Regions from separate parts of the Cupriavidus sp. CPT47-8839-RL05A genome, predicted to be linked through region 1. Evidence: predicted binding sites of a transcription regulator. Region 1 holds the regulator's gene; each other region holds the start of a gene.
The links. The regulator sigma-54, encoded in region 1, starts transcription at its own class of promoters, with help from an activator protein. The targets are predictions, from matches to a motif close to TGGCANGNAANCTGCTTT.

Region 1 (7,780 bases):
GCAAGCTCAACGTCGAAGAGAACATCCGCGCGGTGCTGGAGCTGCAGCTGGACAAGGGCAAGCCGCTGGCCAAGGCCGAGATCGAGCGCCGCCTCGATTCGCTGCTCGACGACCTGCAGATCGCGCACCTGCGCAACAACCCGGCGCTGTCGCTGTCGGGCGGCGAGCGCCGCCGCGTGGAAATCGCGCGCGCGCTGGCGTCGTCGCCGCGCTTCATCCTGCTGGACGAACCCTTCGCCGGCGTGGACCCGATCGCCGTGGGCGAGATCCAGCGCATCGTCAGCTTCCTCAAGGCGCGCAATATCGGCGTGCTGATCACCGACCACAACGTGCGCGAGACGCTCGGCATCTGCGACCACGCCTACATCATCAGCGAAGGCACGGTGCTGGCCGCGGGCCAGCCCGAGGAAATCATCGCCAATGACGCAGTGCGGCGCGTCTACCTGGGCGAGAACTTCCGCATGTGATGCAGCGGCCTGCCATGGAGCGGCAGGCCTCTTCGCGGGCGCACGTGGGCCTGCCACAGCCAGCAGCGATCAGACCGCATAAGCGATAGCAATTTCCGTTCCAACAACGGAAAGATGCGCATAGAATAGGTCGCATGAAACCGTCGCTACAGCTCCGCCTTTCCCAGCATCTGGCCCTGACCCCGCAACTGCAGCAGTCGATCCGGCTGCTGCAGCTTTCCACGCTGGAACTGCAGCAAGAGGTCGAACAGGCGCTGACGGAAAACCCTCTGCTCGAACGTGAGAACGACTGGATCGAAAGCCCGCTGCGCGTTGCGGCCGACGGCTCGGTCAACCTGCAGAGCGCACCGGCGCCCGCGCCGGCAGAGCCGCAGGGCAATGGCGAGGCCCGCGCCGATGGCGCGGCTGACGACGACAGCTATGGCGACAGCGGCAACGGCGACGACTATGGCAGCGGCGACTGGAGCCTGGACGACTTTGCCCGCCGCCCCCAGGGCGACGAGGATGAAAAAACGCCGATGCAGCTGCGTGAAGCCGAGCCCACGCTGCGCGAGTACCTGATGGAACAGCTCACGCCGCTGAAGATCTCCGCGCGCGACAAGGGCCTGGCCATCTTCCTGATCGAATCACTCGACGATGATGGCTACCTGAGCGCATCGCTTGAGGAGATCTGCACGGAGTTGCCGGAAGAACTCGAGTTCGAGATCGAGGAAGTCCACGCCATCCTCACGCTGCTGCAGAGCTTCGACCCGCCCGGCGTGGGCGCGCGCAACGCCGCCGAGTGCCTGGCCCTGCAGTTGCGGCGCCTGACGCACCCGCAGCGCGAACTGGCCCTGAACATCGTGACCAACCACCTGGAGTTGCTCGCAGTACGCGACTACACGCGGCTGAAGAAGGCGCTGCAGGTCGATGAAGCGGCGCTGAAGTCCGCACACGAACTGATCCGCTCGCTGGCGCCCTACCCCGGCCATGCATACAGCCGCCCGGAGGCGGACTTCGTGGTGCCGGACGTGTTCGTGCGCAAGGGTGGCGGCGGCTGGATCGCGCAGCTCAATCCGGATGTGATGCCGAGGCTGCGCATCAATGACATGTATGCACAAATCCTGCGTGGCGCGAAGGGTGAGTCCGGCACCGCCGGGCTGCAGCAGAAGCTGCAGGAGGCGCGCTGGCTGATCAAGAACATCCAGCAGAGGTTCGACACAATCCTGCGTGTCTCGCAGGCCATTGTCGAGCGTCAAAAGAACTTTTTCAGCCACGGCGAAATCGCCATGCGCCCCTTGGTTTTGCGGGAGATTGCCGATACACTGGGTTTACACGAGTCAACCATCTCCCGGGTGACGACCAATAAATATATGGCAACGCCGATGGGTACTTTCGAACTGAAGTACTTCTTCGGCAGCCACGTGTCCACCGAAACCGGTGGCGCGGCTTCATCAACGGCCATCCGCGCCTTGATCAAGCAACTGATAGGAGCCGAAGACCCGAGGAATCCCCTTTCCGACAGTCGCATTGCCGAACTGCTGGGCGAACAAGGCTTCGTTGTCGCACGCCGCACCGTTGCCAAGTATCGCGAAGCCCTGAAGATCCCCGCAGTCAATCTCCGCAAGTCTTTGTAGCCGAGCCCACCGCCTGCCTGGTGAGGCTCTTTCAGAAGGAGAAGCGCTATGAACTTCAAGATCAGTGGACACCACCTGGACATCACGCCCCCTCTGCGTGAGTACGTGGAAACGAAGCTGGAGCGAATCGTCAGGCATTTCGATCAAGTCATTGGCGTTAGTGTGCTGCTCTCTGTCGACAACCATAAGGAAAAGGACCGGCGTCAGTACGCGGAAATCAATCTACATCTCAAGGGCAAGGACATCTTTGTCGAAGCGCATCACGAAGACCTGTATGCAGCGATCGACGCACTCGTCGACAAGCTGGACCGTCAGGTGATCCGCTACAAGGATCGCGTGCAAGGCCACGACCGCGAAGCGGTCAAGTACCAGATGGCCGCAGCGCAAATGCAGCAATGACCGTGCCCGGCAGCCCCGCAGCGGGCTGCTGAATCAGGATTGAACAGGCAAGCCGCGCCACGAAGCGCGGCTTTTTTGCGCCCTCGCGTTCCCGGTTGCCGCCGGCATGCCGCGCCCGCACTGGCGGCGCGGCCCGGCTGTGGCGCCGGAGCCAATGCTTTTCACCCGAATGAGCAAGGGTGTTCGCAAGCGCTGCGCCAAGGTGTATGCTGCGCCATACAAAGAGAGGGAATCCTGGCCGTGCCCCGCACCGGTGCACCGGCTCCCCGCCGCGGAGGCACGATTGCATCACCATGTATCGTTCTGCACCGGCTTGCCCCGTTGCGCTGCACAATGCGGGAGTAGTCGCTGCTCTATAATGGGCCGGACGCCTCCGGCCAGGCCAACGGCAGGCCGGAGCCAGCCCACTGCCCGGCGGAACGGTCCGCCCGCTAACTGAAATCCTGCGCATCGCCCATGAATCGTTTGGCCAAATTGCTGCCACCCGGCAACATCACCCTCGACGTCAGCGTCACCAGCAAGAAGCGTGTGTTCGAGCAGGCCGGGCTCCTCTTCGAGAACAACCATGGTGTGGCGCGCGCCATCGTGACGGACAACCTGTTCGCGCGCGAGTCGCTTGGATCCACCGGCCTGGGCGCCGGCGTGGCAATCCCGCACGGCCGCATCAAGGGCCTGAAGCAGCCGCTGGCCGCGTTCATGCGCCTGGCCGAACCAATTCCGTTCGAATCGCCCGATGGCAAGCCGGTATCGCTGCTGATCTTCCTGCTGGTGCCCGAACAGGCTACGCAGCAGCACCTGGAAATCCTGTCCGAAATCGCGCAACTGCTTTCCGACCGCGACATGCGTGAAGGGCTGGCCACGCTGCCCACGCCCGATGCCGTCCATCAGTTGCTGATCACATGGCACCCCTGATCCCCTGATCCCCCAAGCGGGCCGGCACCAGACCGGGCAGGCGCCAAGGCGCTTCGCAAACCGCCCCACCAGTCATACCGCATGGAACTCACCGGCGTCACCTCCCAGTCCATCTTCGACGACAACGCAGCCGACATCAAACTCTCGTGGGTGGCCGGCCTGGAAGGTGCGGACCGCGCCTTCGACGTGGAGTTCGCCCGCGAAGCCACCTCCGCCGCCGACCTGGTGGGCCACCTGAACCTGATCCACCCCAACCGCATCCAGGTGCTCGGCAAGCCCGAGATCACTTATTACCAGCGGCTGGACGACGAGACCCGCAAGCGCCAGATGGGCGAGCTGATCCTGCTGGAGCCGCCCTTCCTGGTGATCGCCGACGGCATGGAGCCGCCGCCCGACCTGGAACTGCGCTGCACGCGCTCGTCCACGCCGCTGTTCACCACGCCGGTGTCGTCGGCCGCGGTGATCGACCACCTGCGCCTGTACCTGTCGCGTATCTCCGCGCCGCGCGTGACCATGCACGGGGTATTCCTCGACATCCTGGGCATGGGCGTGCTGATCATGGGCGAATCGGGCCTGGGCAAGAGCGAACTGGGCCTGGAACTGATCTCGCGCGGCCACGGGCTGGTAGCCGACGATGCCGTGGACTTCGTGCGCCTGGGGCCGGATTTCATTGAAGGCCGCTGCCCGCCGCTGCTGCAGAACCTGCTTGAAGTACGCGGCCTGGGCCTGCTCGACATCAAGACTATCTTCGGTGAGACCGCGGTGCGCCGGAAGATGAAGATCAAGCTGGTGGTGCAGCTGGTGCGTCGCAATGACGGCGAGTTCGAGCGGCTGCCGCTCGATTCGCAATACCTCGACGTGCTGGGCCTGCCGATCCACATGGTCAAGATCCAGGTGGCGGCCGGGCGCAACCTGGCCGTGCTGGTCGAGGCCGCGGTGCGCAACACCATCCTGCGCCTGCGCGGCATCGATACGCTGCGCGACTTCATGGACCGGCAGCGCGCCGCGATGCAGGCCGATGCGGTTTCGCGCGGCCAGGGCCGCCTGCTCTGAGCGCCAGCGTTTTCATTTGCTTACAACGACGTTGACGCAGAACGTCAACGTTCTTCAGGCATGCTCCGTTTTGTGCTGTAATGGGCATCGCGCCCGTTACGGAAGCTGCAACGCCGGCAATGGCGCGCGGCCATGAAGTTTTCCACACCCAGGAGAGCAAGCATGAAGAAACTGATCGCGATGTGCGCGCTGGTCACCCCGATGATCGCCGCCAGCGCATTTGCGCAGACCACTGCCACGCCGGCAACCCCCGCCACGCCAGCCAAGCCAGCGGCCACCGCCCCGGCAACACCGGCCATGCCTGCCACGCCTGCCACCCCGGCTAACCCGGACAAGCCCGCAGCCAATTCCCAGCAGGACAAGATGAAGGCCTGCAATACGCAAGCCGCCGGCAAGAAGGGCGACGAACGCAAGGCGTTCATGAAGGAATGCCTGTCCAAGGGCGCATCCAAGACCCAGCAGGAGAAAATGGCCTCCTGCAGCAAGTCGGGCAAGGGCAAGAAGGGCGACGAATACAAGGCCTACATGAAGGAATGCCTGTCCAAGGCAGCCTGAGCCGCAACCAGTTCCGCAAGCTGACGCCAAAAGCATGGCGAACCGCGAGGTTCGCCATGCTTGCTTTTGCGCGTGGTGTCATGACGCCTTCATCACGTGATGCTATGCTTCAGGTGCTATGCGCATCATCCTCATCACCGGCATATCCGGTTCCGGCAAGTCCGTCGCACTGAACGTGCTCGAAGACGCAGGCTACTACTGCGTGGACAACCTGCCGGCTCAGTTCATCCCGGAACTGACCCGCTATCTCGACAGCCAGGGCTATACGCACCTGGGCGTCGCCACTGACATCCGCAGCCGCGAGTCGCTCGACCAGTTGCCCGACACCGTGCGCGCGCTGGCCGCGGAGCACCAGGTCGAGGTGGTGTTCCTGACCGCCAGCACCGATGCACTGGTGCAGCGCTACTCCGAGACGCGCCGCCGCCACCCGCTCTCGGTCCGTACCGACGGCGTGCCGGGCCCGGGTGGTGAACCCGCCTTCAACGACACCGCGTTGATGGAAGCGATCGAGATGGAGCGCGCGCTGCTGAGCCCGCTGGCCGAGGCCGCGCACCGCATCGACACCAGCAATGTGCGCACCAATACGCTGCGCAGCTGGATCAAGGAGCTGATCCGCGACGACAGCCAGCGGCTGACGCTGCTGTTCGAGTCGTTCGGCTTCAAGCACGGCGTGCCCAGCGATGCGGACATGGTGTTCGACGTGCGCTCGCTGCCCAACCCCTATTACGACCTGGCCTTGCGCCCGCTGACGGGGCGCGACACGCCGGTGATCGACTTCCTGCAGGCCCAGCCGATGGTGCTGGCAATGGCCGAGGATATCCGCGCCTACGTGGAAAAGTGGCTGCCAAGCTTCATTGCCGACAACCGCAGCTACCTGACCGTCGCGATCGGCTGCACCGGCGGCCAGCATCGCTCGGTCTATATTGCGGAAAGGCTTGCCAACTACTTCCGGGCGCATGGTAATGTGCTGGTAAGACACCGAGAGCTCGCACCGGCGGGCTGACGCAGGCGGGACTGCCAACTGGCATCTGCGCGCCGCGTTGGCCGGCTGGCCCATTGCTGCGCGATACCCAAGCTGGCACTGCATGTCCTCGACCGACCTCTACCGTCCCACGGGATCAGAAGATCCGCCGCGGACGCTCGACAACCTGCCGCTGTTCCCGTTGCACACCGTGCTGTTTCCCGGTGGACGGCTGCCATTGCGCGTGTTCGAGGCGCGCTATGTCGACATGGTGCGCAACTGCCTGCGCGACAACACGCCCTTTGGCGTTTGCCTGATCGAAAGCGGCGAGGAAGTGGCCCGGCCGGACCAGCCCACCGTGCCGGAACCGGTCGGCTGCCTGGCGGAGATCGTCGACTGCAACATGGAACAGCTGGGCGTGCTCTTGATCCGCGCGCGCGGCCGCGAGCGCTTCCATATCGTCAGCCACGACACCCGCGACGACGGCCTGCTGGTCGCCCGCGCCGAGGTGCTTCCTCCCGACATCATCGACTGCAAGCTGGAGCTGCTGGGCGAATGCCTGGATGCGCTGCGGCGCATTGTCACGCGGCTGCATGCCGAGCAACCCGACCGGCTGCCGTTCGACGAGCCCTACCTGTGGGACGACCCGAGCTGGGTCGCCAACCGGCTGTGCGAGTTGCTGCCGGTGCCGCTCAAGGCCAAGCAGATGCTGATGGCGCTGCCCGATGCCGGCATGCGCATCGAGATCGTGCACCGCTACATGCGCCAGAACCACATGCTCTAGGCGCGGATCCCGCAGATGCGCCTGCCAGGCTTCAGAACAGCCCGCCGCGCGCCTGGTCCTCCAGCAGCCTGCGCACCGGCGCGGGCGTCCCCACCGCATCGAGATCGTCAAGCGAGATCCAGCGCTGCGCGGCTTCCGCGGCGCCGCCCTGCGCCATCAGGCTTGCGCCGTCCGCGCTCACATCGACCCGGATGGCACGGATCAGCAGGCGGAAGTGCGTGAACACGTGGGTCAGCTCGCCGGTCAGCGCGGCGCGCGCGGGCTTGCCGAAGGCGCGGGCATAGTCGAGCGCCGCCGCCTCGGCGGCTTCCGCGTCGAAGGGCACGCTGTCGACCGGCATCTCCGGCAGGCTCCACAAGCCGCCCCAGATGCCGCTGCCCGGGCGCAGGCGCAGCAGCACTTCGCGCTGGCGCCGCACCAGCAGCATTACCGTGCTGCGCTCGGGGATGGCCGCGCGCGGCTTGGGCGTGGGCAGCACGCCGGTGAGCCCGTCGCGGCGCGCCACGCAGTCGGCCGACAGCGGGCACGCACCGGCATCGGCCAGGCAGGCCGGCTTGCCGCGCGAGCACACCGTGGCGCCCAGGTCCATCAGCCCTTGCGTATAGGCGATCATGTCCTCGGCCTGGCGCGGGCCTGCGGCCGGCAAGGCCAGCTCGGCCAGCTGCCACATGCGCGTTTCCACCACGCGCTCGCCCGGATGGCCGTGGATGCCGAAGCAGCGCGCGAACACGCGCTTGACGTTGCCATCCAGGATAGGAGAACGCACGCCGGCGCTGAACGCGGCGATCGCCGCGGCGGTGGAGCGGCCGATGCCGGGCAATGTGGCCAGCACCGCGGGATCGGTCGGGAAACGGCCACCATGCTCGCTCACCACCTGCATGGCGCAGCGGTGCAGGTTGCGTGCGCGCGAGTAATAGCCCAGCCCCGCCCACAGCGCCATGACCTGGTCGGCAGGCGCCGCCGCCAGCGCCTGCACCGTGGGCAGCTGCGAGACAAAGCGCTGGAAGTAGTCGATCACCGCGCTCACCTGGGT
Region 2 (7,780 bases), on a different contig from region 1:
GCGACAGGAAGCCGCCCAGCGAATGGCCCACCAGCCACACCGGCTCGTGGTACTGGCGGTCGATCTCACCGAGCAGCTCCTCCACCAGGTGCGGCCAGCCGCGCGTCACCGGGAATTCGGGCTTGTGCCCGTAGCGGTCCACGGCGCGGAATTCGAAGTCGCCGTCCAGTTCGCCGAACAGCTTGCGGTAGGTGGTCACCGGAAAGCCGTTGGCATGCGAAAAATGAATGATCTCGCGCATCGCTTGTTTCCTCGCCCGGCCCTCAGTCCTGGGTACGCGACGGATTGCGCTTGGCGCGCACCGGCTGGCCCCAGCGGTCGGCCTCGCCGGGACGCGCCAGCGAGAATTCGGCGGGCGCGCCGGGATCCCACTCGGGATTGTGGATCTCGCCAAAGACCTGGCGCAGGCGCTGCCCCCAGGTGTCGCGGATCATGCGGAAGTAGGCGTTGCGCTCGTCGATGTTGACGAAGCGCGTCACGCACAGCGTATCGGCCTCATAGACCAGCAGGTCCAGCGGCAGGCCGACCGAGATATTCGACTTGAGCGTCGAATCCATTGAGATAAGCGCGCATTTGGCCGCCTCGGCCAGCGGCAGCGACGGGTGCACCACGCGGTCGACGATGGGCTTGCCGTACTTGGCCTCGCCGATCTGGAAGTAGCAGTTCTCGGGCGTGGCCTCGACAAAATTGCCGGCCGCGTAGATGTTGAACAGCCGCACGCGTTCACCGCGCACCTGGCCGCCGAAGATCAGGCTGACATTGAATTCGATGCCGGCATCGCGCAGCGCATGCGCATCGCGCTTGTGCACCTGGCGCACCGCCTCGCCGACGATGGAAGCGGCCTCGAACATGTCGCGCGCGGTCCACAGCGAGCGCTTCTCGTCATGGTTCTCGGCCAGGATCTGGCGCACCGACTGGCTGATCGCCAGGTTGCCGGCGGTCATCAGCACCATCACGCGGTCGCCGGGCTCTTCGAACACCGTCATCTTGCGCGACGTGGAGATGGCATCTACCCCCGCATTGGTGCGGGAATCGGACAGGAATACCAGGCCGGCATCCAGCCGCATGGCTACACAGTAAGTCATGGTCTTGTTTTGGTGTGCTTTGCGGCGGCCGGAAGTGGCCAGCCGATGGCCTGCATACCCCGGATTCTAGCGCCGGTATCGCAGCACAGCCCCCTGTCTGGAATCAGGCACCTAATCAGGTAAAAAGCGGCGTGATACTCACATTGACTTCAAGCGTCTCGCCGGAACCCCCTTCCAGGATGCCCCTGACTGGTGCAGCCGACGCATAATCGCGCCCCACCGCGAGGCGTATATGACGCTCGTCGGTCAGGCAGCCGTGGGTGATGTCGACGCTGCACCACACCTCGCGCGCCGGGTCCAGGCATACGTCGGCCCAGGCATGGCTGGCCATCTCGATCGCGGCCGGATCGTAGAAGTATCCGCTCACATAGCGTGCCGGGATACCGAGCGCCCGGCACGCCGCCACCATCACCTGCGCCTGGTCCTGGCACACGCCGCTGCCCAGGCTGAAGGCTTCGGCCGCCGAGGTGCCGACGTCGGTGGTGTTGGGCTTGTAGCGCACCCGCTCCGCAATTCCCTGGGCCAGCGCCAGCAGCGCCGGAATCTCGTGCCCGGCCGCCAGGAACGGTGCGGCAAACGCCTGCATCTCCGGCGGTGCCGAGGTCAGTGGCGTGCTGCCGAGGAAGTACAGCGGCGACACCCGGGATTCGCCGGGGGGCGGAGCGTCGCAGAACGCATGGTGGCCGTCCCGGTCGAGGTCGCCATGCGGCGGCAGCACTTCCACCTCGCCGCTGGCTTCGATCGAGATGGTGCCGGTCGGTCCGGCCACCGTGAAGTTGTGCACGATATTGCCGAAGCCGTCGCGCGCCGCCGACGGATTGCCAGGCGCGACCAGTTGCCAGCGGTGCACCGTCTGCAGCGGGCCCGAACGCGGCTCGAGCCGCACTTCGTGCACGCTGCGGCGCACCGGCTCGGCGTAGCGGTAAACAGTATGGTGGTGGATCTTGTATTTCACGGTATCAGGGCGCGGCGGCGGCACATGGAGCCTGCCGGCGGCCCATTTCAGGCAGCCAGCAGCGGCACGAGGAAGTCCCGGCTGATGCCATTGCCGAGATCGCCGATGCGCTCCAGGAAGCTGGTCAGGTACGCGTGCAGGCCGACCGCGAAAATATCGTCGATGCGCGCGTACTTCAGGTCGGCGTGGAGTTTACCAGCCTGGCGCTCGGTTTCCGCTGATTGCTGGTTGCGCACCGTATGCAGGATGGCCACCACCTCGTCCATGCTCGACACCAGCGAGCGCGGCATGTCGGGCCGCAGGATCAGCAGCTCGGCCACGCGCTGCGGCGTAATGACCGCGCGATAGACCTTGCGGTAGACCTCGAAGCCCGATACCGAGCGCAGCACCGCGGCCCAGTGATAGAAATCGTTCTGGTCGCGGTTGGCATCGCTCTCGTCGCTGCCCGATGCCTGGAACTTGACGTCGAGGATCCGCGCGGTGTTGTCGGCGCGCTCCAGGAATGTGCCCAGCCGCATGAAGTGGAAGGCATCGTCCTTGAGCATGGTGCCGAACTGGACCCCGCGCGCCAGGTGCGAGCGGAACTTGACCCATTCAAAGAACGCCGACGGGTCTTCCTTCAGCACGCCGTCGGCGATCAGGCGCTGCACCTCCAGCCAGGTGGTGTTGACGGTCTCCCAGACCTCGGTGGTCAGCGAGCCGCGCACCGCGCGCGCGTTCTCGCGCGCCGCGCGCAGGCAGCTCATGATGGACGAGGCGTTGGTCATGTCGCGCACCATGAAGTCGATCACATCGTCGCGCGACAGCAGTCCGTACTTGTGGTCGAAGACGTCGGTCAGCTCGGAGATATCGAGCATGGCCCACCAGCCCTGCTCGGCCACCTCGGCCGATTGCGGCAGGAGCGAGGTCTGGTAGTTGACGTCGAGCATGCGCGCAGTGTTCTCCGCGCGCTCGGTGTAGCGGGCCATCCAGAACAGGTGGTCGGCGGTGCGGCTCAGCATGTGGGCTCTCCTGGCGTGGCGGCGGTCGCCATGGCGGTCGTTGCGGCGGTCATCACGTGGTTCGCGTTCATCGTTCCAGCACCCAGGTGTCCTTGGTGCCGCCCCCTTGCGAGGAATTCACCACCAGCGAGCCTTCGCGCAGCGCCACGCGGGTCAGCCCGCCTGGCACCATGCGCACCTCCTTGCCCGACAGCACGAACGGGCGCAGGTCGATATGGCGCGGCGCGATGCCCGACTCCACATAGGTCGGGCAGGTCGACAGCGCCAGCGTCGGCTGCGCGATGTACTGCTCCGGGCGCGCCTTCACCACTTCGCGGAAGGCATCGATCTCGGCCCGCGTGGCGGCCGGGCCGACCAGCATGCCGTAGCCGCCGGCGCCGTGGGTCTCCTTGACCACCAGTTCTTCCATATGGTCCAGCACGTACTGCAGGTCGTCCGGGCGCCGGCACATATAGGTCGGCACGTTGCTGAGGATGGCCTCTTCGCCCAGGTAGAAGCGGATCATGTCGGGCACGTACGGATAGATCGACTTGTCGTCGGCCACGCCCGTGCCGATGGCGTTGCAGATGGTCACGTTGCCGGCGCGGTAGACCGACAGCAGGCCGGCCGCGCCCAGCGAGGAGTCGTGGCGGAACACCAGCGGGTCGAGGAAGTCGTCGTCGACGCGGCGGTAGATCACGTCGACGCGCTGCGGGCCCTGCGTGGTGCGCATGAACAGGTGGTCGTCCTCGACGAAGAGATCGCTGCCTTCGACCAGTTCCACGCCCATCTGCTGCGCCAGGAAGGCATGCTCGAAGTAGGCCGAGTTGTACATGCCCGGCGTCAGCACCACCACGGTGGGATCGGCAATGGCCTGCGGCGACACCCCGCGCAGCATGTCGAGCAACAGGTCAGGATAGTGGGCCACCGGCGCCACGCGGTTGCGCGCGAACAGGTCCGGGAACAACCGCATCATCATCTTGCGGTTTTCCAGCATGTACGACACACCCGAGGGCACGCGCAGGTTGTCTTCCAGCACGTAGAACTCGCCCTCGCCGGCGCGCACCACATCGATGCCGGCCACGTGCGCATAGATGTCGTGCGGCACGTTGACGCCTAGCATCTCGGGCCGGTACTGGGCGTTGTTGTAGATCTGGTCGGGCGGGATCACGCCGGCGCGGATGATGTCCTGGCCGTGGTAGATATCGTGGACAAAGCGGTTGAGCGCGGCCACGCGCTGGCGCAGCCCTTTTTCCAGCAGCGCCCATTCGCTGGCCGGGAAGATGCGCGGGATCACGTCGAACGGAATGGTGCGTTCGGTGCCGCTGTTGGCTTCATCCTTGTCGCCGTAGACGGCAAAGGTAATACCCACGCGCCGGAAGATCAGGTCGGCCTCGGCGCGCTTGTTGCCCATCGTGCCTTCAGACTGCCGCGCCAGCCAGTCAGCGAAATGCCGGTAATGCGCGCGCACCGCGCCTTCAGGCAATGCCTGCCCCGCCTGGATAACCCATTGCGCCCTGTCCGTGCGCCAGTCCAGCATCTCGTCGAAATACCGCCCCGCCATGATGGCCGTTCCTCCATGTCGCGGGCTTCCGGTGCTACCGCTTCACTGCGACTTCGGGGTCGCTACCGGCTGCCCTGGTTTTGCCCTGGCTTTCCTGTCCCCAGCCCGCCGCGCCTGCCCGTTCGGGACGCTCACGGCGATACTGTCGAGTCACTGGCCCTTTCAGCATACCCGTACCGGCGAAACCCGCAAGCTGGCGGGTGCCGGCCGGCACGGAAAGTGAACTAGCAAGATGTCTGCCAGCGCACGCAAAAACGGCCGCCAGCCAAGCTGGCGGCCGCTTGCGGGCTGCACGGGCACGGGGCCGGCCGGAACGGTCGGCGAGGTCAGCAGGTCAGCGCGCCGCGGCGGCGCCCTGCGGCACCGTGGCCTGCAGGATGGTGGCGACCAGCGCCTCGGGCGACTGGCGGATGTCGAGCACCAGCGCGTCGCTGGGCTCTTCCAGCGTATCGAACTGGCTTTGCAGCAGGTCGGGGTTGAAGAAGTGTTCCGTGCGCGCGGACAGGCGCGTGCCGATCAGCGATGCATCGCCCTTCATGAAGACGAAGGTCACGCCGCCGTCGGGCGGGGTCAGCCGGTCGCGGTAGGCCTGGCGCAGTGCCGAGCAGGTGAACACATGGGTGCGGCCTTCGGCCCGGGCCGCGTCGATGGCTGCGCGCATGGCCGCCAGCCACGGCCAGCGGTCTTCGTCGGTCAGCGGGACGCCGGCGTGCATCTTGGCCTTGTTGGCGTCGCTGTGGAATGCATCGGCGTCATGGAAGCCGCAGCCCAGTCGCTGCGCCAGCAACTGGCCGACCGTGGTCTTGCCGCTGCCGGAAACGCCCATCAGGATATAGATCATGTCTGCTCCGTCGGTCTTGGTATCGGATGGTGTCGCCATCCTTGTCTGTCCTTGTCGGTCCAGCTGGACGTCCTTGCGGCGGCGCAAAGACGCCCGGGGGCGCTGCCGCCCCGCAGGGAACTTCAGGGGAAAATCGGCCTCAGGCCTGGCTATTGTGCGACGGTTTGCGCCGCTGCGGTACGTTGGCGCCCGCCTGCGCCGGCCCCGGCATCCGCCTCGGACAGGTCAAGTGCGCTGCCGCCCTCTTCCGCGATGCGCGCGTGGCGCCGGAACAGGCCGAACAGGCCGCGCCCCAGGCTGAATTGCGCGAAATCGTCGTCCGGCGCCGCGGCCAGCTCGCGCGCCGCGAATTCGCCTTCGTCGCCCAGCCACTGCAGCGTGCCGGCAACGGCATCGACACGGATGCGGTCGCCGTCGCGCACGCGCGCGAGCGCGCCGCCGGCCAGCGCCTCGGGGCCGACGTGGATCACCGCCGGCACCTTGCCCGACGCGCCGGACATGCGGCCGTCGGTCACCAGCGCCACCTTGTGGCCGGCGTCCTGCAGCGCGCCCAGCACCGGGGTCAGGCGGTGCAGCTCGGGCATGCCGTTGGCATTCGGCCCCTGGAAACGCACGACCGCGACCAGGTCGCCGGTCAGCTCGCCCGCATCGAAGGCCGCCTGCAGCGCCTCTTGCGCATCGAACACCCGCACCGGGGCTTCGACCACGCGGTGCTCCGGCGCCACCGCCGAGACCTTGATCACGCCGCGGCCCAGGTTGCCCTGCATCAGCCGCAGCCCGCCCTCGGCCGAGAAAGGCTCCGCGGCCGTCGCCAGCACCTGTGCGTCGCCGCTGTGCGCCGCGCCGTCGCGCCAGCGCAGCACGCCGTCGGTCATCACCGGTTCCTGCGCATAGCGGGCCAGCCCGGGGCCGGCCACGGTCTGCACGTCCTCGTGCAGCAGGCCGGCCTGCAGCAGTTCGCGGATGACGAAACCGGCGCCGCCCGCGGCATGGAAGTGGTTCACATCGGCCGAGCCATTCGGGTAGACGCGCGCCAGCAGCGGCGTGATGCGCGACAGCAGGTCGAAATCGTTCCAGTCGATGACGATGCCCGCGGCGCGCGCCATCGCCACCAGGTGGATGGTGTGGTTGGTGGAGCCGCCGGTCGCCAGCAGGCCGACCATGGCGTTGGCAATGGCGCGTTCGTCAACAATGCGCGCCAGCGGCAGGTATTCGTCGCCGCGCGCGCGCAGGGCGATCGCGCGTTGCGCGGCCGCCGCGGTCAGCGCATCGCGCAGGCCGCTGTCCGGGTGCACGAAGGCCGCGCCCGGCAGGTGCAGGCCCATGATTTCCATCAGGAACTGGTTGCTGTTGGCGGTGCCGTAGAAGGTGCAGGTGCCGGCGCCGTGGTAGGCCTGGCATTCGGCTTCGAGCAGCGCGTCGCGCCCGACCTGGCCGGTGGCGTAGAGCTGGCGCACGCGCGCCTTCTCCTTGTTGGGCAGCCCGCTGGCCATCGGGCCCGCCGGCACGAACACCATCGGCAGGTGGCCGAACTGCAGCGCGCCCATCAGCAGGCCGGGCACGATCTTGTCGCACACGCCCAGCATCAGCGCCGCATCAAAGGTGTTGTGCGACAGCGCCACCGCGGTGCCCATCGCAATCGCATCGCGCGAGAACAGCGACAGCTCCATGCCCGGGTTGCCCTGCGTGATGCCGTCGCACATCGCCGGCACGCCGCCCGCCACCTGCGCCACCGCGCCCACCGCGCGCGCGGCCTCGCGGATCACGGCGGGGTAGCGCTCGTACGGCTGGTGCGCCGACAGCATGTCGTTGTACGCGGTGACGATGCCCAGGTTGGGAGCATGGTCGACGCGCAGCTTCAGCTTGTCGTTGGCCGGCAGTGCGGCAAAGCCGTGCGCCAGGTTGGCGCAGGACATGCCGCGCAGCGGCCCCAGTTCAGCCTGGGCACGCTCGCAGCGGGCAAGGTAGGCGGCGCGGCTGGCGCGGCTGCGCGCAACGATGCGCTCGGTGACGGCAAGAAGCTCGGCATGGACGGCAGAAGGCATGGCGGAGACGTTCCTTGTGGGCTTGGTGGCGGCGCGGCAATACCGCGCCATCGATTGTAGATTTTCTACAGATCACCGCCATTATACCGAGCGCGAGCACCCCGTCGACCCGCTCATGCATCACAATTGCGCAGAAATTCCCGGAATCATGGCAAACCCCGAGGGCGGACGACGCACCATTTCGGGCAAGATGCGGCGCCATCCGATGTAGAATCTCTACATATCCGCAACCCCAGACACTGCCTCCCTGCCGCCATGCGCGACCGAATCCTAGCCGTCTACGACACGCTCCGCCCTTCTGAACGCCGCC
Region 3 (7,780 bases), on a different contig from region 1:
GCGATGCGGTGGCGAGCGACACCCGCGCGGCTTGCGCCACGTCGATCAGGGTGGCGCCACCCGTCGTGTCGGGCCTGCCCCCCGCTGGATCTTTGCGATTCACGCTTGCAGCTCCGGATGAAAACGTTTTCATTGAAGGTGGAAAAAACGGGGCGTCAAGACATTCCGTCGCTGCACTGCCGCAGAAGGCGGCTGGCGGACGGGTGCCTGCACCCTGTCTGGATGGCATTTTGTTTGGGGTGGATGACAGGGGGATGACATCCGGGTGCAAGGGCCGGATGCCGGCCGCGTAGGAAAAACGCCGCCTACGGAGTGCGCACCGCAGGTCGCGTGTCGCGTACCGTGGTCGGGGCGGGGTACACGTCGTCGCTGGGCGCAATCGGCTGACGCGGCGGTGGCGGGGTCGCCGCGGTATCCCGGGGGACTCCCTCGCAGCCCGCCAGGGCCGCGGCCAGAAGGGCGATGAGGGAGCACTCAGCCAAGCCGCAACGGAAGGCGTGACCGGTGCGGGGGAAGAGCGTGCGGTGCTGCATAAGCGGCCCCAAAGTGGCAATCCTGGATGTAGCTTAGCCTACTGGCGCACAACGAAACGCCCCTTCAATGGGTGGTTCAAGCCTGACGTCCCCCCGCATCTATCCTACAGGTGTATTGGGCCGCGACGGCAAACTCGCAACAAGCCGGGGCAGTGTGTAACGAATCTCCATGTAGTGGCGTACACGCCATATTGAAGTCGGTGCAAGCAGGTAGAATCGCCCCTTCCGTGCAATCGCAACATTCCTATAACAATGAGCCCCCGTCCGTCGCGCCTGCCGTGCATTGACGCCCTGAAAGCGGTCAGCTCCCAGTTGATCGTGCTCCATCACCTGGCCTTCTATGGCCCGATGTCCGATACCGCGTATCGGCTGGCCCCGGGGCTGGTGGACTGGCTGTACGACTACGCCCGCATCGCCGTGCAGGTCTTCCTGGTGGTCAGCGGTTTCCTCGCCGCGCGCAGCCTGGCGCCGCATGGCCGGCTGGAGATCAGCCAGCATCCGCTGCTGGTGCTGTGGCGGCGCTACCAGAAGCTGGTGGTGCCCTTTGCCGCGGCGCTGCTGCTCAGCATCGCCGGTGCCGCCCTGGCGCGCCAATGGATGGTGCATGATTCGATCCCCGCGCCGGCCGGCCTGCTGCAGTTCCTGGCGCACGTGACGTTGCTGCATAACGTGCTCGATGTCGACGCGCTCTCGGCCGGGGTCTGGTACGTGGCCATCGACCTGCAGCTGTTTGCGCTGCTGCTGGGCGCGCTGTGGGCCGCGCGCGCCGCGGCGTGCGGGAAAGCGCCGGCGGGTGCCGGGGTCAGCATTGGCATCGTGGCGCTGGTGGCAGTGGCGTCGCTGTTCTGGTTCAACCGCGATGCCGCGTGGGATATCTGGGCGCTGTACTTCTTCGGCGCCTATGGCATGGGGGCGCTGGCCTACTGGGCGTCCAACCCCGGTCGCCCGGTGTTGCCGCTGCTGGTCCTCGGCGCGGTGGCGTTGGCGGCGCTGGCCTTCGATTTCCGGCTGCGCATCGCGGTGGCGCTGGCCACTGCGCTGCTGCTGGCGGTGGCGCGCCGCGGCGGCTGGCTGGAGCGCTGGCCGCGGGCGCGCGTGGTCGGCTTCTTCGGGCGCATTTCCTATTCGGTGTTCCTGGTTCACTTTCCGGTCTGCCTGCTGGTCAACGCGCTGGTGTCGAACCTGGCGCCGGGCCGGCCGGTGCTGAACGCGCTCGGCATGGTTGCAGCATGGGCGCTCAGCAATGTGGCCGGCGCGTTGTTCTATCGCTACATCGAAAGCGCCCGGCCGTTGGCGGCGCTGCGTGCGCTGCTGGGCAACGGCCGCGACCGCGCCAGCCGGCAACGCGTGTAACGTTTGCAGGCACGGCCGTGCAGCGGCGGTACGGCTTCTCCCGGATGGCGCCGTGCCAGCATGGCCGTGCGCGCTTCTTGTTGGTGCTTGTGCACCCGTCATGCCACGCCGCCTGCACGCCATGCGTGCATGCCGCCCGCCCGAACTTGCGTTCGGCGCCACACACATCGGAGCAACACTCGCGTAAACGGCATTGGGCGATGGCACAAAGGTTGCCTAGTATGGAATCGTAAACCTGACCATTTGGTCAGGATTCCATCGGGAACCGAGGGTGCCATGTCCGACCATATCGTCCTGACCTCGCACGCACGCCGCGACAAGCCGGCCGAGCCTATCCACTGGGGCGCCCCCACGGCGGCCGAGCGCGGGCCGGTCATTGCCAGCCTGGCGAATCCGGCGCAGCGCAATGTGATCGGTACTCACGCAGGTGCCTACGCGATCTACCGGGCCCTAGCGGTTGCCGCGGGCGCATTGCAGCGCGACCATCGCACCGACCTGACCGATACCGCGCCGGCGGAGGCCATCGGCCCGCATCCGCAGTGGGGCGACCCGGAGAAAATTGTCTCGCTGGATCCCTGGGGCCACCTGGTTTCCACTGTGTTTGCCGACCGCATCGCGGCCGGCGTGGATATCCGCCCGACCATCGCCGTCACCCGCGCGCATATCAACATGCCGGAGCTGATGTCGGCCATCGCGGCCGGCCGGCTCAAGCCCGACGGCGACATCCTCCATGCCAACGGCGATGTGCGCGTGACCAAGGCTGCGGTCGATCCGGTCTGGTACCTGCCCGGGCTGGCGGCCCGTTTCGGCATCAAGGAAAGCGTGCTGCGCCGCAGCCTGTTCGAGCAGACCGGCGGCATGTTCCCGGAACTGGTGACGCGGCCGGACCTGAAGGTGTTCCTGCCGCCCATCGGCGGCATGACGCTGTATTTCTTCGGCGACGTGAGCCAGCTGGGCAAGCCCGAAACCCGCGTGGCCTGCCGCGTGCACGATGAATGCAACGGATCGGATGTGTTCGGGTCAGACATCTGTACCTGCCGGCCGTATCTGGCACATGGCATCGAGGTGTGCATCGAGATGGCGCAGCAGGGCGGTGTCGGGCTGGTGGTCTACAACCGCAAGGAGGGCCGCGCGCTGGGCGAGGTGACCAAGTTCCTGGTCTACAACGCACGCAAGCGGCAGGTGGGCGGCGACCGTGCCGAGACTTACTTTGCCCGCACCGAATGCGTGGCAGGCGTGCAGGACATGCGTTTCCAGGAGCTGATGCCGGATGTGTTCCACTGGTTGGGCATCCGCCGCATCGACCGCTGGGCGTCGATGAGCAACATGAAGCATGGCGCGCTGGTGGCGCAGGGCATCGAGGTGGTCGAGCAGGTGGCCATCCCCGAGACCCTGATTCCCGCCGACGCCCGTGTCGAGATCGATGCCAAGGTGGCCGCGGGCTACTTTACGCACTACACGCCGCCGGATGCGAACGAACTGGCCCTGGCAAAGGGCAGGGGGTTGAACGAATGACGATGTTTCCCGAGGATGGCAAGCCCGGCATGGACCGCCAGGGCACAGGTAACGAGATGCGGCCGGGTGCCGGCTGGCTGAGCCCGGTGCCGGAAGGGCATCCCGCTTCGGCGCTGCTGTGTGCCGAGGCGGTGCGCACGCATTGCGCGGCGGTCACCGAGCACGTGGCCAGCGGCGCGTCCGAACTTTTCACCTGGCATCCGGACCGCGTGCATGCCATTGCCGACTATGTCGCCAGCACCATCCGCCAGCGCTATCCGGACCTGCAGGTGCCGTACCACAGCCGCTGGCGCCATTTTGAAAGCGCCGGCGTCGACCAGCGCGCGGACCGCTGGCAGGTGCTGTGCGAGCGTGCCGCGCTGAGCGGGCCCGAGCACCGCGAGGAGCGCGCCCGCATCGGCATCGACCTGGTGATTCCAAGCGTGTTGCTCGATGCCGGTGCCGGCCCTGACTGGCGTTACCGCGATCCGGCCAGCGACCTGGTGCTGACGCGCTCGGAAGGGCTGGGCGTGGCCAGTTTCGACCTGTTCGCGCGCGGCGGCTTCTCGGCCGCGCCGGGCGATCCGCTGCGCGCGGACGCCGAGCGGCTGCAGCGCATCGATGCCGACAGCATCGCCCACGCCTTCCAGGTCGCGCAGCACAACCCGCTGGTGGGGCTGGAAGGCCGCGCCGGCCTGCTGCGCCGCCTGGGCGAGGTGATGGAGGCGACCCCGGCGCTGTTCGGCCGGCCGGCGCGGCTGGGCAACCTGTACGACTACCTGAAGGCGCATGCGGTCAACGGGCAGCTCGACGCCAGCTTCCTGCTGCGCACGCTGCTGGTCGGCCTGGGGCCGGTATGGCCGGGGCGGATCATTGTCGAAGGCGTGTCGCTGGGCGACTGCTGGCGGCATCCGGCCGCGCCGGGCGGGCTGGTGCCGTTCCACAAGCTCACGCAATGGCTGACCTATTCGCTGCTGGAGCCGCTGGAGGACGCCGGCCTGACCGTGACCGGGCTGGACGCGCTGACGGGCCTGCCCGAATACCGCAACGGCGGCCTGCTCTACGACTTCGAGCTGATGGTGCCGCGCGACCCCGGCTTTGCCGCCGTGCCGCATGCGGTGGATGAGCCCGTGATCGTCGAATGGCGCGCGCTGACCGTGACCGGCCTGGACCTGGTGGCCGACGGCGTGCGCCAGGCGCTTGGCTTGCAGGATGAAAATTTCCCGCTGGCGCGCGTGCTCGAAGGCGGCACCTGGGCGGCGGGGCGCCGCATTGCCGCCAAGCGGCGCCCGGGTGGCGCGCCGCCGTTCGCCATCATCAGCGACGGCACCGTGTTCTGAGCACGTGGGCCGCCAGGCGGCCGACGTTGCCGGCAGGCATTGCATGTGAAACCTGGCATCAGGAGCGTCACCATGAACGACATGTCCGCTGTTCCCGCTGTTGACCCACTCGATGCCGATGCTGCCGGCCTGGCCGGCGTGCTGGTCGTCGACCACCCGCTGGTGCAGCACAAGGTCACCCTGGTGCGCAGCGAGGACACCACCACCGACAACTTCCGCCGGCTGGTGCGTGAAATCAGCCAGTTGCTGACCTACGAAGCCACGCGCGACCTGGCCATGGAGACCGTCGCCATCCGCACGCCGATCGCGCCGATGCAGTCGCGGGTGCTGTCGGGCAAGAAGCTGTGCCTGGTGTCGATCCTGCGCGCCGGCAACGGCTTTATCGACGGCATGCTGGAGCTGCTGCCGGCGGCGCGCGTCGGGCATATCGGCCTGTACCGCGACCCCGAGACACTGGAGCCGATCGAGTACTACTTCAAGATGCCGGAAGACATCCAGGAGCGCATGGTGATCGTGGTGGACCCGATGCTGGCCACCGGCAACTCGGCCATCGCCGCGCTGAACCGCCTGAAAGAGGCCGGCGTCACCACCATGAAGTACGTGTGCCTGATCGCCTCGCGCCCGGGGCTGCGCGCGCTGCGCGCGGCGCACCCTGAGGTCGGCATCGTCACCGCGGCCATCGACGACACGCTCAACGAGCACGGCTATATCGTGCCCGGGCTGGGCGACGCCGGCGACCGCCTCTACGGCACGCGCTGATGGACACGCAGGCCAGCGCCGCGGCGCGGCGCCCGCTGCCCGCGTGCGATGCGCCGGGCGGGCGCATCCGGCAGGAGAACCAGGCCATGATCCTGCGCGCGGCCGAGCATGTCTTTGCGCGCGCGGGCTTTGCCGGCGCCACCATGGCCGAGATCGCGGTGCGTGCCGGGGTGCCCAAGTCCAACCTGCATTACTACTTCCGCACCAAGCAGGCGCTGTACCGTGCCGTGCTGGCGCATACGCTGCAGCTGTGGCTGTCGGAGACCGACATCATCCGCGCCGAGCTGCCACCGCAGGTGGCGCTGGAACAATACATCCGCGCCAAGATGCGGCTGTCGGCCAGTCATCCGGATGCATCGCGCGTATTTGCCAATGAGCTGCTGCACGGCGCGCATGAGATCGGCGAGGTCCTGCGGCAGGTGCTGCGCGAACTGGTGTCGCGCAAGGCCGCGGTGGTGCAGCAGTGGATCGACCGCGGCCAGATGGCGCCGGTCGACCCGCAGCACCTGTTCTTCACGATCTGGGCGGCCACGCAGACCTATGCGGATTTCGAGTCGCAGGTATGCGCGGTGCTCGGCGTCAGCCAGCTGGAGCAGCAGGACTATGCGCAGGCCACCGAGCACCTGGTGGCGCTGCTGCTGCGCGGCTGCGGACTCGACCCCGAGCCCGCGGCGCGCGACCGGCGCGCATGACGCCGTGGCGCCGGAGCCGGCGCCGTGAGAACATCGCCGTGCCTCCTGCCTGAGAGACCTCCATGCTCGACCTGATCCTGCGGCACTGCAACCTGCCCGACGGGCGCACCGACATCGATATCGGCATTGCCGCGGGCCGCATCGCCGCGGTTGAGCCGGCACTGGCCGCGCGCGCCGCCGACGAGATCGATGCGGCCGGCCACCTGGTGACGCCGCCGTTCGTCGATGCGCACTTCCATATGGACGCCACGCTGTCGTACGGGCTGCCGCGCGTGAACCAGTCGGGCACGCTGCTCGAAGGCATCGCGCTGTGGGGCGAGCTCAAGCCGATGCTGACGCAGGAAGCGCTGGTCGAGCGCGCGCTGGCCTATTGCGACTGGGCGGTGGCGCGCGGGCTGCTGGCGATCCGCTCGCATGTGGACGTGTGCGATCCGCGGCTGCTGGCGGTGGAGGCGCTGCTGCACGTGCGCGAGCGCGTGCGCCCCTACCTGGACCTGCAGCTGGTGGCGTTTCCGCAGGACGGCGTGCTGCGCGCGCCCGGCGCGCTGGACAACCTGAAGCGCGCGCTGGACATGGGCGTCGACGTGGTCGGCGGGATCCCGCATTTCGAGCGCACCATGGCGCAGGGCGCCGAATCGGTGCGGCTGTTGTGCGAGCTGGCGGCGGACCGCGGCCTGCGTGTCGACATGCACTGCGACGAGAGCGACGACCCGCTGTCGCGCCATATCGAGACGCTGGCCAGCGAGACCGTGCGGCTCGGCCTGCAGGGCAGGGTGGCGGGCTCGCACCTGACCTCGATGCATTCGATGGACAACTACTACGTGTCCAAGCTGATTCCGCTGATGCGCGAGGCCGGCGTGGCGGCGATCGCCAATCCGCTGATCAACATCACGCTGCAGGGGCGGCACGATACCTATCCCCGGCGCCGGGGCATGACGCGGGTGCCGGAATTGCTGGCGGCCGGCGTGCCGGTGGCGTTCGGCCACGATTGCGTGATGGATCCGTGGTACAGCCTGGGCTCCGGCGACATGCTGGAAGTGGCGCACATGGGGCTGCACGTTGCGCAGATGACCGGGCAGGAGGCCATGCGCGCCTGCTTCGCCGCGGTGACCGCCACGCCCGCGCAGATCCTGGGGCTGGATGGCTACGGCGTGGCGCCTGGCTGCCGCGCCGACCTGGTGCTGCTGCAGGCGCGCGACCCGGTGGAGGCAATCCGCCTGCGCGCCACGCGGCTGCGGGTGCTGCGTGCCGGCAAGACCATCGCGAGCATGCCCCCGGCAATGGCCGCGCTGGACCTGCCTGGCCGGCCGGCGCAGGTGGATTTCCTGCGGCGCGGCGGCGGGCAATAAGAATCACAAATTTTTTGTGTCAGGGTGTTGACAGTCCCTGACGCGCTCGGCATAATTTCGTTCTTCGCATCGCAGCAGCAATGCAGCGAAACGAAGCCCAGATGGCGGAATTGGTAGACGCACTAGGTTCAGGTCCTAGCGGTGGCAACACTGTGGAGGTTCGAGTCCTCTTCTGGGCACCAATATTTGGAAAGGCTCGCGCAAGCGAGCCTTTCTTCGTTTCAGCCCGGCCTGAATGATCGAGTCCTTTCCGGGCGCCG
Region 4 (7,780 bases), on a different contig from region 1:
ACGCATGCCCTGCCCTGCGACGGCACCGCGTTTTCAGTCCCGCCGCTGGACGGCGTGACACTGACGGCGATACCGCTGGAGAGCAAGGCCCCGCCCTACTCGCCCAACCGCCACGCGCCGCGCGCGGGCGACAACATCGGCCTGCGCATCGAAGACCGCCGCAGCGGCCGCAGCGCCTTCTATGCGCCCGGCCTGGGCCGCATCGACGACCACGTCTTTGCCGAGCTGCACAGCGCCGACATCGTGCTGGTCGACGGCACTTTCTGGCGCGACGACGAGATGCAGGCGCCGGGCTTTTCCGGCAAGAGCGCCGCCGACATGGGCCACCTGGCCCTGTCCGGACCCGGCGGCATGATCGAGGTCCTGGAGCGGCTGCCCGCCAGCCGCAAGATCCTTATCCATATCAACAATACCAACCCGGTGCTGGTGGAAGACTCGCCGGAGCGCGCGGAGCTGGCGCGGCACGGCATCGAGGTCGCGTACGACGGCATGGAAATCGCACTATGACATCTGCCATCCTCCCCATCGCCTGGACCGAGGCCGAGTTCGAGGCCCGCCTGCGCGCCATGGAAAGCGGCTACCACATCCACCATCCCTTCAACCAGCGCATGGCGGCGGGCCAGTGTTCGCCCGCGCAGATCCGCGCATGGGTGGCCAACCGCTTCTACTACCAGGACAACATCCCGCTGAAGGACGCCGCCATCCTGTCCAACTGCCCCGAGCGCGACACCCGCCGCGAGTGGGTGGTGCGCATCCTTGACCACGACGGCACCGACACCCAGCCCGGCGGCATCGAGGCCTGGCTGCGCCTGGGCCAGGCGGTGGGCCTGGAGCGCGAAGCGCTGCTGAGCCACCGGCACGTGCTGCCCGGGGTGCGCTTTGCCGTCGATGCCTACGTCAACTTTGCGCGCCGGGCGCCGTGGCAGGAAGCCGTGTGCTCGTCGCTGACGGAGATGTTCGCGCCTGCAATCCACCAGGAGCGCCTGGCCGGCTGGCCCACGCATTACCCGTGGATCGAGGCCGCCGGGCTGGACTACTTCCGCTCTCGCATTCCGCTCGCGCAGCGCGACGTGGACCATGGCCTGCGCGTGACGCTGGGCCACTTCCGTAGCGCGGCGCAACAGCAGCGTGCCCTCGACATCCTGCAGTTCAAGCTCGACGTGCTCTGGTCGATGCTCGACGCCATCCAGCAAGCCAACCCATGACAGCCAGCACGCAAGACCTCGCCAGACCGACCCTGCACCGGACCTTTCGCCTGCAATGGGAAGCCTCCCAGCAAAGCTGGGTGCTGCTGTACCCGGAAGGCATGGTCACCCTCAACGACAGCGCCGCCGCGATCCTGCAGCGCTGCGACGGCAGCCACACGCTGGACATGCTGATCGACGACCTGCAGGCCGCGTTTGGCGTGCAGGGCATCGCCCCGGAGGTACATGCCTTTGTCAAACATGCGATCGAACGCGGCTGGCTGGTCTGAGGCCGCGCACGGCCCGCCGCTGTGGCTGCTGGCCGAGCTGACCTACCGCTGCCCGCTGCATTGCGCCTTCTGCTCCAACCCGGTGGACTATGCCCGGCATACGGCCGAGCTGAGCACCGCGCAATGGTGCGACGTGTTCAGCCAGGCGCGGGCGCTGGGCGCGGTGCAGCTCGGGCTGTCCGGCGGCGAGCCGCTGCTGCGCAAGGACCTTGAAGTACTGGTCAGGCATGCGCATGGCCTGGGCTTCTACACCAACCTCATCACCTCGGGCGTGGGCCTGACCGATGCCCGCCTTGCCGCCCTGCGCGATGCCGGCCTGGACCATATCCAGCTGTCGTTCCAGGACTCCACCCGCGAGCTCAACGACTTCCTGTCCAGCACGCGCACCTTCGACCTGAAGCAGCGCGTGGCGCGCATGATCAAGGCGCACGGCTACCCGATGGTGATGAACTGCGTGCTGCACCGGCATAACCTGCCGCATGTCGGCACCATCATCGAGATGGCCCTGCAGATGGGCGCCGAATACCTGGAACTGGCCAACACGCAGTACTACGGCTGGGCCTGGGAGAACCGGCTGGCGCTCCTGCCCACCCATGAGCAGCTGCGCGAGGCCGAGGCCGTGGTCCGGCAGTACCGCGCGCGTATCGGCAGGCAATGCCAGATCCTGTTCGTGGTGCCTGACTACTTCGAGGCGCGGCCCAAGAAGTGCATGAACGGCTGGGGCACGACCTTCCTTGGCGTGGCGCCGGACGGCACCGCGCTGCCCTGCCACGCGGCGCGCATGCTGCCGGGCCTGGCGCTGCCCAACGTCGCCACGCAGGGGCTGCGCGAGATCTGGACCGAAAGCGATGCCTTCCGCCGTTTCCGCGGCACGCAGTGGATGCAGGAACCCTGCCGTTCCTGCGACCAGCGCGAGCAGGACTACGGCGGCTGCCGCTGCCAGGCGTTCCTGGTCACCGGCGACGCCGCCGCCACGGACCCGGTGTGCGAGCGCTCCGGCGCGCACGACAAGGTCAGCGAGATCGTGCTGCAGGGCCGGCTGGCCGTGGCGCAGGCGCGCGAGCAAGCGATGGTATTTCGCAGCGATGGCAACTCGCTGCGGCTGAGCAGCGGCCAGCGCTAAGAAAGGGAAAACCCCGGCATGGCAGGCGCCAGCCGGGGTTCCTTGCCGGCATGCCGGCATCGTCCAGACAGTCGCCGGCCTCAGCTGGCACTCAACACCCACTCCGCCAGCTTCTTCGCATCGTCCTCAGCAAGGCTGCCATGCGGCGGCATCGGAATCCGCCCCCACGCGCCCTTGCCGCCTTCGCGGATCTTCTTCGCCAGCCGCTCCGCCGCCTGGCTGTCGCCCTTGTACTTGGCGGCCACCTCGGCAAACCCCGGCCCCACCAGCTTTGACTGCATGCCATGGCAGGAAAAGCAGCCGCTCTTGTCGGCCAGGGCCTGCATGTCGGCGGCCGTGCCGGCCAGTGCCGCGCCCGGCAGCAGCGCCGAAGCCACCGCCAGCGCCATCCATTCCTTCTTCATACCTGAGTCCCGTTTCATCCTGTTGCACCCGCGCCCGGCGCGCGCATCGCACCCATGATGCGATGCGCGCGTGCGCCGGGCAGTGTCATCTCCCGCCAGCTCAGCTCTTGTGCAGCTTGAACACCCACACCGAGCCGCCCTGCTCCAGGAAATTCACGCGCTTGGCCACCTCGCCGCCCCACAGCGGCACCGCGCCGCCCCAGCCGGACACCACGGCCACGTACTGCTCGCCGTTCTCTTCCCAGGTGACCGGGGGCGCCACCACGCCGCTGCCAGTCTGGAACTGCCACAGCTCCTTGCCGGTCCTGGCGTCGGCCGCCTTCAGGTAGCCTTCCGGCGTGCCCCAGAACACCAGCCCGCCGGCAGTGGTCATCACCCCGCCCCACAGCGGCGCGCTGTTCTTGACCTCCCACATGATCTTGCCGCTCTTGGGGTTGATGGCCCGCAGCGTGCCGATGTAGTCCTCGTTCAGCGGCTGGATGGTGAAGCCCGCGCCCAGGAAGGCAGCGCCCTTCTTGTAGCTGATGGGCTCGTTCCAGATATCCATGCCCCACTCGTTGGCGGGCACGTAGAACAGGCCGGTCTGCGGGCTGTAGGCCATCGGCTGCTGGTTCTTGCCGCCAAGGAAGCCCGGCGCGGCAAACACGGACTTGCCCTTCTTCTCGTCGCTGCCGGCGGCGGGGTCGCCGGGGCGGCCTTCGGCGATGTAGTTGGGGCGGCCGCTCTTCAGGTCGATGCCGGTGGCCCAGGTGATCTTCTTGACGAAGGGGAAGGCGTTGACCAGCTTGCCGCTGGCCGCGTCGTTGACGTAGAAGAAGCCGTTGCGGTCGGCCTTGCCGCCCATGCGCTTGCCGTCCAGGTCGAAGGTCACGAACTCATTGACGCCATCGAAATCCCAGCCGTCGTTCGGGGTGTTCTGGTAGTGCCAGGCGATCTTGCCGGTGGCGGGATCCAGCGCCACCGTCGAGGCCGAGTAGAGGTTGTCGCCCTTGCGGATATGGCTGTTCCACGGGCCCGGATTGCCGGTACCGAAATACACCAGCCCGGTGGCCGGATCATAGGTGCCGCCCAGCCAGGTGGCGGCGCCGCCGGTCTTCCAGGTCTCGCCCGGCCAGCTTGCGTTGGCGGTGCCGGTCACGCCGTTCTCGGTCTTGTTGCCGTCCTTGTCGTACTTGTAGCCCATATGGCCTTCCACCACCGGCCGCGACCACACCAGCTGCCCGGTCTTGGCATCGCGTGCGTCGACCCGGCCCACCACGCCGAACTCGCCGCCCGAGATGCCGGTCAGCACCATGCCCTTGACGATCATGGGCGCCGCCGTGTACGAATAGCCGGCGGCGTAGTCCTCCAGCTTCTCCTTCCACACCACCTTGCCGGTCTTCTGGTCCAGCGCCACCAGTTGCGCATCGAGCGTGCCGAAGATCACCAGGTTGTCGTAGAGTGCCGCACCGCGGTTCACCACGTCGCAGCACGGCATGATGCCTTCGGGCAGCCGGTGCTCATACTTCCAGAGCTTGCGCCCGGTCTTCACGTCCAGCGCATAGATGCGCGAATACGAGGCCGTCACGAACATCTTGCCGTCATGGATCAGCGGCTGCGATTCCTGCCCGCGCTGCTTCTCGCCGCCAAACGAGAACGACCACGCCGGCACCAGCTGCCCGACGTTCTTCGTATTGATGCGCGACAGCGTGGAATAGCGCTGGCCTTGCGGGCCCATGCCCCACGACAACACATCGCCGGGGCTCTTTGCGTCGTTCTCGATCATGGCATCGGTCACTGCCGCCTGCGCGGCCAGACTGGCCGCGGCAGCCGCAACCGCCATCACTACTCGTAACGTCCTCATTGCCATCTCCTCTCTTGTTTTGGGTTTCCCTGGTGCGCCACTGCGCCACACACCAGACATGCCTTTGGCAAGTCCCATGCCAGTCGCATCCCCGCACCAGCACGCCGGTTGCGGCCCGGTTGCGTGATGCCAGCCGTGCCAGCGCGCAACACTGCGTTGCAGCTGCTCCAGAATTGAACAGCCCGCCACGGCTGGCCGGCGTCAGTGGCCAAGCGCGCTTTCCTCGCGCGCCGGGTAGAGATGTCCGACGTTGCGCAGGTACTCCGCGGGCATCGCGGCCCAGTGCGCATAGGGCTGCGGCACCGGCATCGCCATGACCTCGGCCAGGTCCCGCCCCTGCGCCGCGGCCTCGCGCAGGCGCGTATCCAGCCATTGCAGGTAGCCGCGCGTCTGCGCGATGGCCTCTGCGCCGCCGCCGGCCGCAGGCACTGGCCCGTGGCTGGGGACCAGCACGCGCGCCCCGCTGTCGGCCAGCAGCGCCTGCAGCCGGTCCAGGCTGGCCAGCCAGCGGCCGATATCCGCGTGCGGCGTGGTCGGAATGCGTTGCCGGAACACCAGCCCGCCGGCAAAGACCACGCCCGCGCTGTGGTCCAGCACCACCAGGTCGTCGCCGGTATGGCCGTCCAGGCGCACCAGCTCCAGCGTATGGCGCCCGATCGTGCGCCGGCCCGGCGCCAGCGCGTGGGCAGCCGGCGCGGGCTCGGTGCCGCGCATCCAGTCGCCGCACAGGCGGTAGAGGTTGTCGGCATAAGCGGCGCCCTCGCGCCGCGCCCCGTCGATGGTGCCGGCCAGGGCGCTGCCGCCCACATCGGCATAGGCCTGGTTGCCGAAGAAATAGTCGGGATGCAGGTTCAGGTTCAGCACCAGCCGCACCGGGGCGGCCGTGACCGATGCAATCGCCTTGCGCTGCTGCTCGCCATACAACCGCGACGGGCCGGTGTTGATCACCACCACGCCGTCGCCGGTGTCGATAAACGCGGTATTGATGATGTTGCAGCCGTTGCCGGGCGCGAAGTCGGCATTGGCGCCTTCCAGCAGCCACACGCCCGCGGCGATCTCGCGCGGGGCCAGGCGGTAGTCGGGAGGCTGCAGCACGGCCTGCTGGGCGAATGCCGGCGGCACGGGCTGGCCCGCCAGGCATAGCAGCAACCACAGTAGTACGCGTCGCTTCATTGCCACACCCGCGCGGCGATGCGGTTGCCGTTGTTGTCGTGGCCGGCCACCGTCATGCCCGGCTGCACGGCATCGCGCAGGTCGAAGGAGAAGATCGGGTTCTCGGCAACCGGCTCATGCAGCGTCAGGCGCAGCAGCGGCTGCCGGGCCGCGTCGGCCAGCACCAGGGTCTCGATATGGAACGCCGGGATGCCCGCCGCCAGGCCGGTATCCATCGGATGCATCACGCGCAGCCGCACGCGCGCCGCGGCCCCGCCGAAGCCCGGGAACACGCGCGCGTCCACGCGGTTGAGCGTGCGGCTCCAGCTGCCGTCGCGGCGCGTGGCGCCAGGCACCGTGCAGCCCCCGCCGCCGGCATCGACCAGCACGCTGCCGACATGCCAGGTGCCATCGCGCGTGCGCGCCGCCACCCGCACCGGCGAAGCCTGTTCCAGCTTGAAGCGGAACGACAGCGACGGGCGCACCCGCAGCGGTTCGAACGCCAGCACCTCGCGGATCGGGTTGCGGTCCACCGCCACCACGATGCGATCCACTTCGCCCAGCGCCGAGGCATCGAAGGCGATCGGCACGCGCATGGGGTCTTCCGCAAACGCCGGCCCGGTCACCCTGACGCGGCTGTCGAACACCACCGGGCCAGCCTGCAGTAGCTCCTTGTGGATCCAGGCCCATTGCGGCGACTGCAGCGGATCGCCGTGCGCGATGACGGCGCCGTCTGCCGCGGCAGCCGCTACCGCCGGACTGGCCATGCCCAGAGCGGCCGCCATCAGCAGGACCATGCCCCGCGTCCGCCGCCTCATGCCTGCTGCCCCCGGCGCGCCATGCCGCGCTGCGGGTCGTAGCCCTGCAGCGCCAGCGCGAAGAACACCGCCGCGCTGCCCGCCACCACCGCCAGGCTCAGCGGCGCCACCTGCCCGTACAGCGCAAAGCGGATCGCCTCGACCGCGTGGGTGAAGGGATTGAAGCGGGCCAGCTGGTACACCACCTCCGCGCCCGACTCCTGCAGCTTCCACAGCGGGTACAGCGCCGAGCTGATGAAGAACATCGGGAAGATCACGAAGTTCATGGTGCCGGCAAAGTTCTCGAGCTGGCGCACATGGACCGACAGCAGCAGGCCCAGCGCGCCCAGCATCAGCGCGGCCAGCGCCATGGCGCCCGTCGCCGCCAGCAGGTCCAGGGGCTCGAAGCGGATGCCGAAGGCCATCGCCACCAGCAGGAACGCGGCCATCTGCAGCAGCGACAGCACCGTGCCCGCCGCCAGCTTGCAAGCCAGCAGCCAGCCCCGCGGCAGCGGCGCGGTCAGCAGCAGCCGCATCACGCCCATCTCGCGGTCGTACACCATGGCCAGCGACGACTGCATGCCGTTGAACAGCGCGATCATGCCCAGCAGCCCGGGCGCCACGTAGACCTTGTATTCGATGTAGGTGTCGTAGGGCGGCGCAATGGCGACGCCCAGCGCGTTCTGGAAGCCCGCGGCAAACACCAGCAGCCACAGCAGCGGGCGCACCAGCGACGACAGCAGGCGCCCGGGCTGGCGCAGGTACTTGCGCAGCTCGCGCCCGCAAACCGCGCGCAGCGCGCGCCAGCGATGGATCAGGATGGAGGCCATGGGTGCGCTACGCGGATGGGGCCCGGCACGCCGTGTCGGCTTCATCGGCGCCCAGGGTGTCGAGGTTGTTCTTCGGATGCAGCACGCCGTCCACCGGGGCCATGCCGGCCACGCCGTCAGGGTGGGCCAGCAACACCGGCTGGCGCAGCTGGCGGTC

Region 2: a site for sigma-54 is predicted at 4,809-4,826, ahead of AC3WVS_RS25520 (circularly permuted type 2 ATP-grasp protein). Genes of this name have one in related genera too.
Region 3: a site for sigma-54 is predicted at 2,088-2,105, ahead of AC3WVS_RS00280 (GTP cyclohydrolase II). Genes of this name have one in related genera too.
Region 4: a site for sigma-54 is predicted at 4,909-4,926, ahead of AC3WVS_RS10730 (PQQ-dependent methanol/ethanol family dehydrogenase). Genes of this name have one in related genera too.

Annotation. Positions count from the first base shown of each region.
Region 1 is NZ_JBYTEG010000009.1:110,623-118,402, reverse strand. Features, by position in the region: gene lptB (LPS export ABC transporter ATP-binding protein) at 1-467, shown strand, start outside; gene AC3WVS_RS13085 (RNA polymerase factor sigma-54) at 602-2,083, shown strand; gene hpf (ribosome hibernation-promoting factor, HPF/YfiA family) at 2,132-2,482, shown strand; gene ptsN (PTS IIA-like nitrogen regulatory protein PtsN) at 2,939-3,394, shown strand; gene hprK (HPr(Ser) kinase/phosphatase) at 3,476-4,447, shown strand; gene AC3WVS_RS13065 (PsiF family protein) at 4,610-5,002, shown strand; gene rapZ (RNase adapter RapZ) at 5,121-6,005, shown strand; gene AC3WVS_RS13055 (LON peptidase substrate-binding domain-containing protein) at 6,088-6,747, shown strand; gene mutY (A/G-specific adenine glycosylase) at 6,779-7,780, opposite strand, start outside.
Region 2 is NZ_JBYTEG010000024.1:24,654-32,433, forward strand. Features, by position in the region: gene AC3WVS_RS25500 (alpha/beta fold hydrolase) at 1-241, opposite strand, end outside; gene AC3WVS_RS25505 (proteasome-type protease) at 264-1,085, opposite strand; gene AC3WVS_RS25510 (transglutaminase family protein) at 1,201-2,040, opposite strand; gene AC3WVS_RS25515 (alpha-E domain-containing protein) at 2,088-3,041, opposite strand; gene AC3WVS_RS25520 (circularly permuted type 2 ATP-grasp protein) at 3,109-4,584, opposite strand; gene AC3WVS_RS25525 (gluconokinase) at 4,919-5,425, opposite strand; gene edd (phosphogluconate dehydratase) at 5,575-7,470, opposite strand; gene AC3WVS_RS25535 (hypothetical protein) at 7,469-7,681, shown strand; gene AC3WVS_RS25540 (MurR/RpiR family transcriptional regulator) at 7,726-7,780, shown strand, end outside.
Region 3 is NZ_JBYTEG010000001.1:57,671-65,450, forward strand. Features, by position in the region: gene AC3WVS_RS00270 (substrate-binding domain-containing protein) at 1-133, opposite strand, end outside; gene AC3WVS_RS00275 (acyltransferase family protein) at 786-1,886, shown strand; gene AC3WVS_RS00280 (GTP cyclohydrolase II) at 2,163-3,401, shown strand; gene AC3WVS_RS00285 (URC4/urg3 family protein) at 3,398-4,720, shown strand; gene upp (uracil phosphoribosyltransferase) at 4,793-5,479, shown strand; gene AC3WVS_RS00295 (TetR/AcrR family transcriptional regulator) at 5,479-6,171, shown strand; gene AC3WVS_RS00300 (amidohydrolase family protein) at 6,234-7,520, shown strand; tRNA gene AC3WVS_RS00305 (tRNA-Leu) at 7,616-7,702, shown strand.
Region 4 is NZ_JBYTEG010000007.1:191,108-198,887, forward strand. Features, by position in the region: gene pqqB (pyrroloquinoline quinone biosynthesis protein PqqB) at 1-507, shown strand, start outside; gene pqqC (pyrroloquinoline-quinone synthase PqqC) at 504-1,205, shown strand; gene pqqD (pyrroloquinoline quinone biosynthesis peptide chaperone PqqD) at 1,202-1,474, shown strand; gene pqqE (pyrroloquinoline quinone biosynthesis protein PqqE) at 1,446-2,597, shown strand; gene AC3WVS_RS10725 (c-type cytochrome) at 2,678-3,001, opposite strand; gene AC3WVS_RS10730 (PQQ-dependent methanol/ethanol family dehydrogenase) at 3,102-4,844, opposite strand; gene AC3WVS_RS10735 (quinoprotein relay system zinc metallohydrolase 1) at 5,046-6,017, opposite strand; gene AC3WVS_RS10740 (quinoprotein dehydrogenase-associated SoxYZ-like carrier) at 6,014-6,793, opposite strand; gene AC3WVS_RS10745 (ABC transporter permease) at 6,811-7,623, opposite strand; gene AC3WVS_RS10750 (type 1 periplasmic-binding domain-containing protein) at 7,631-7,780, opposite strand, start outside.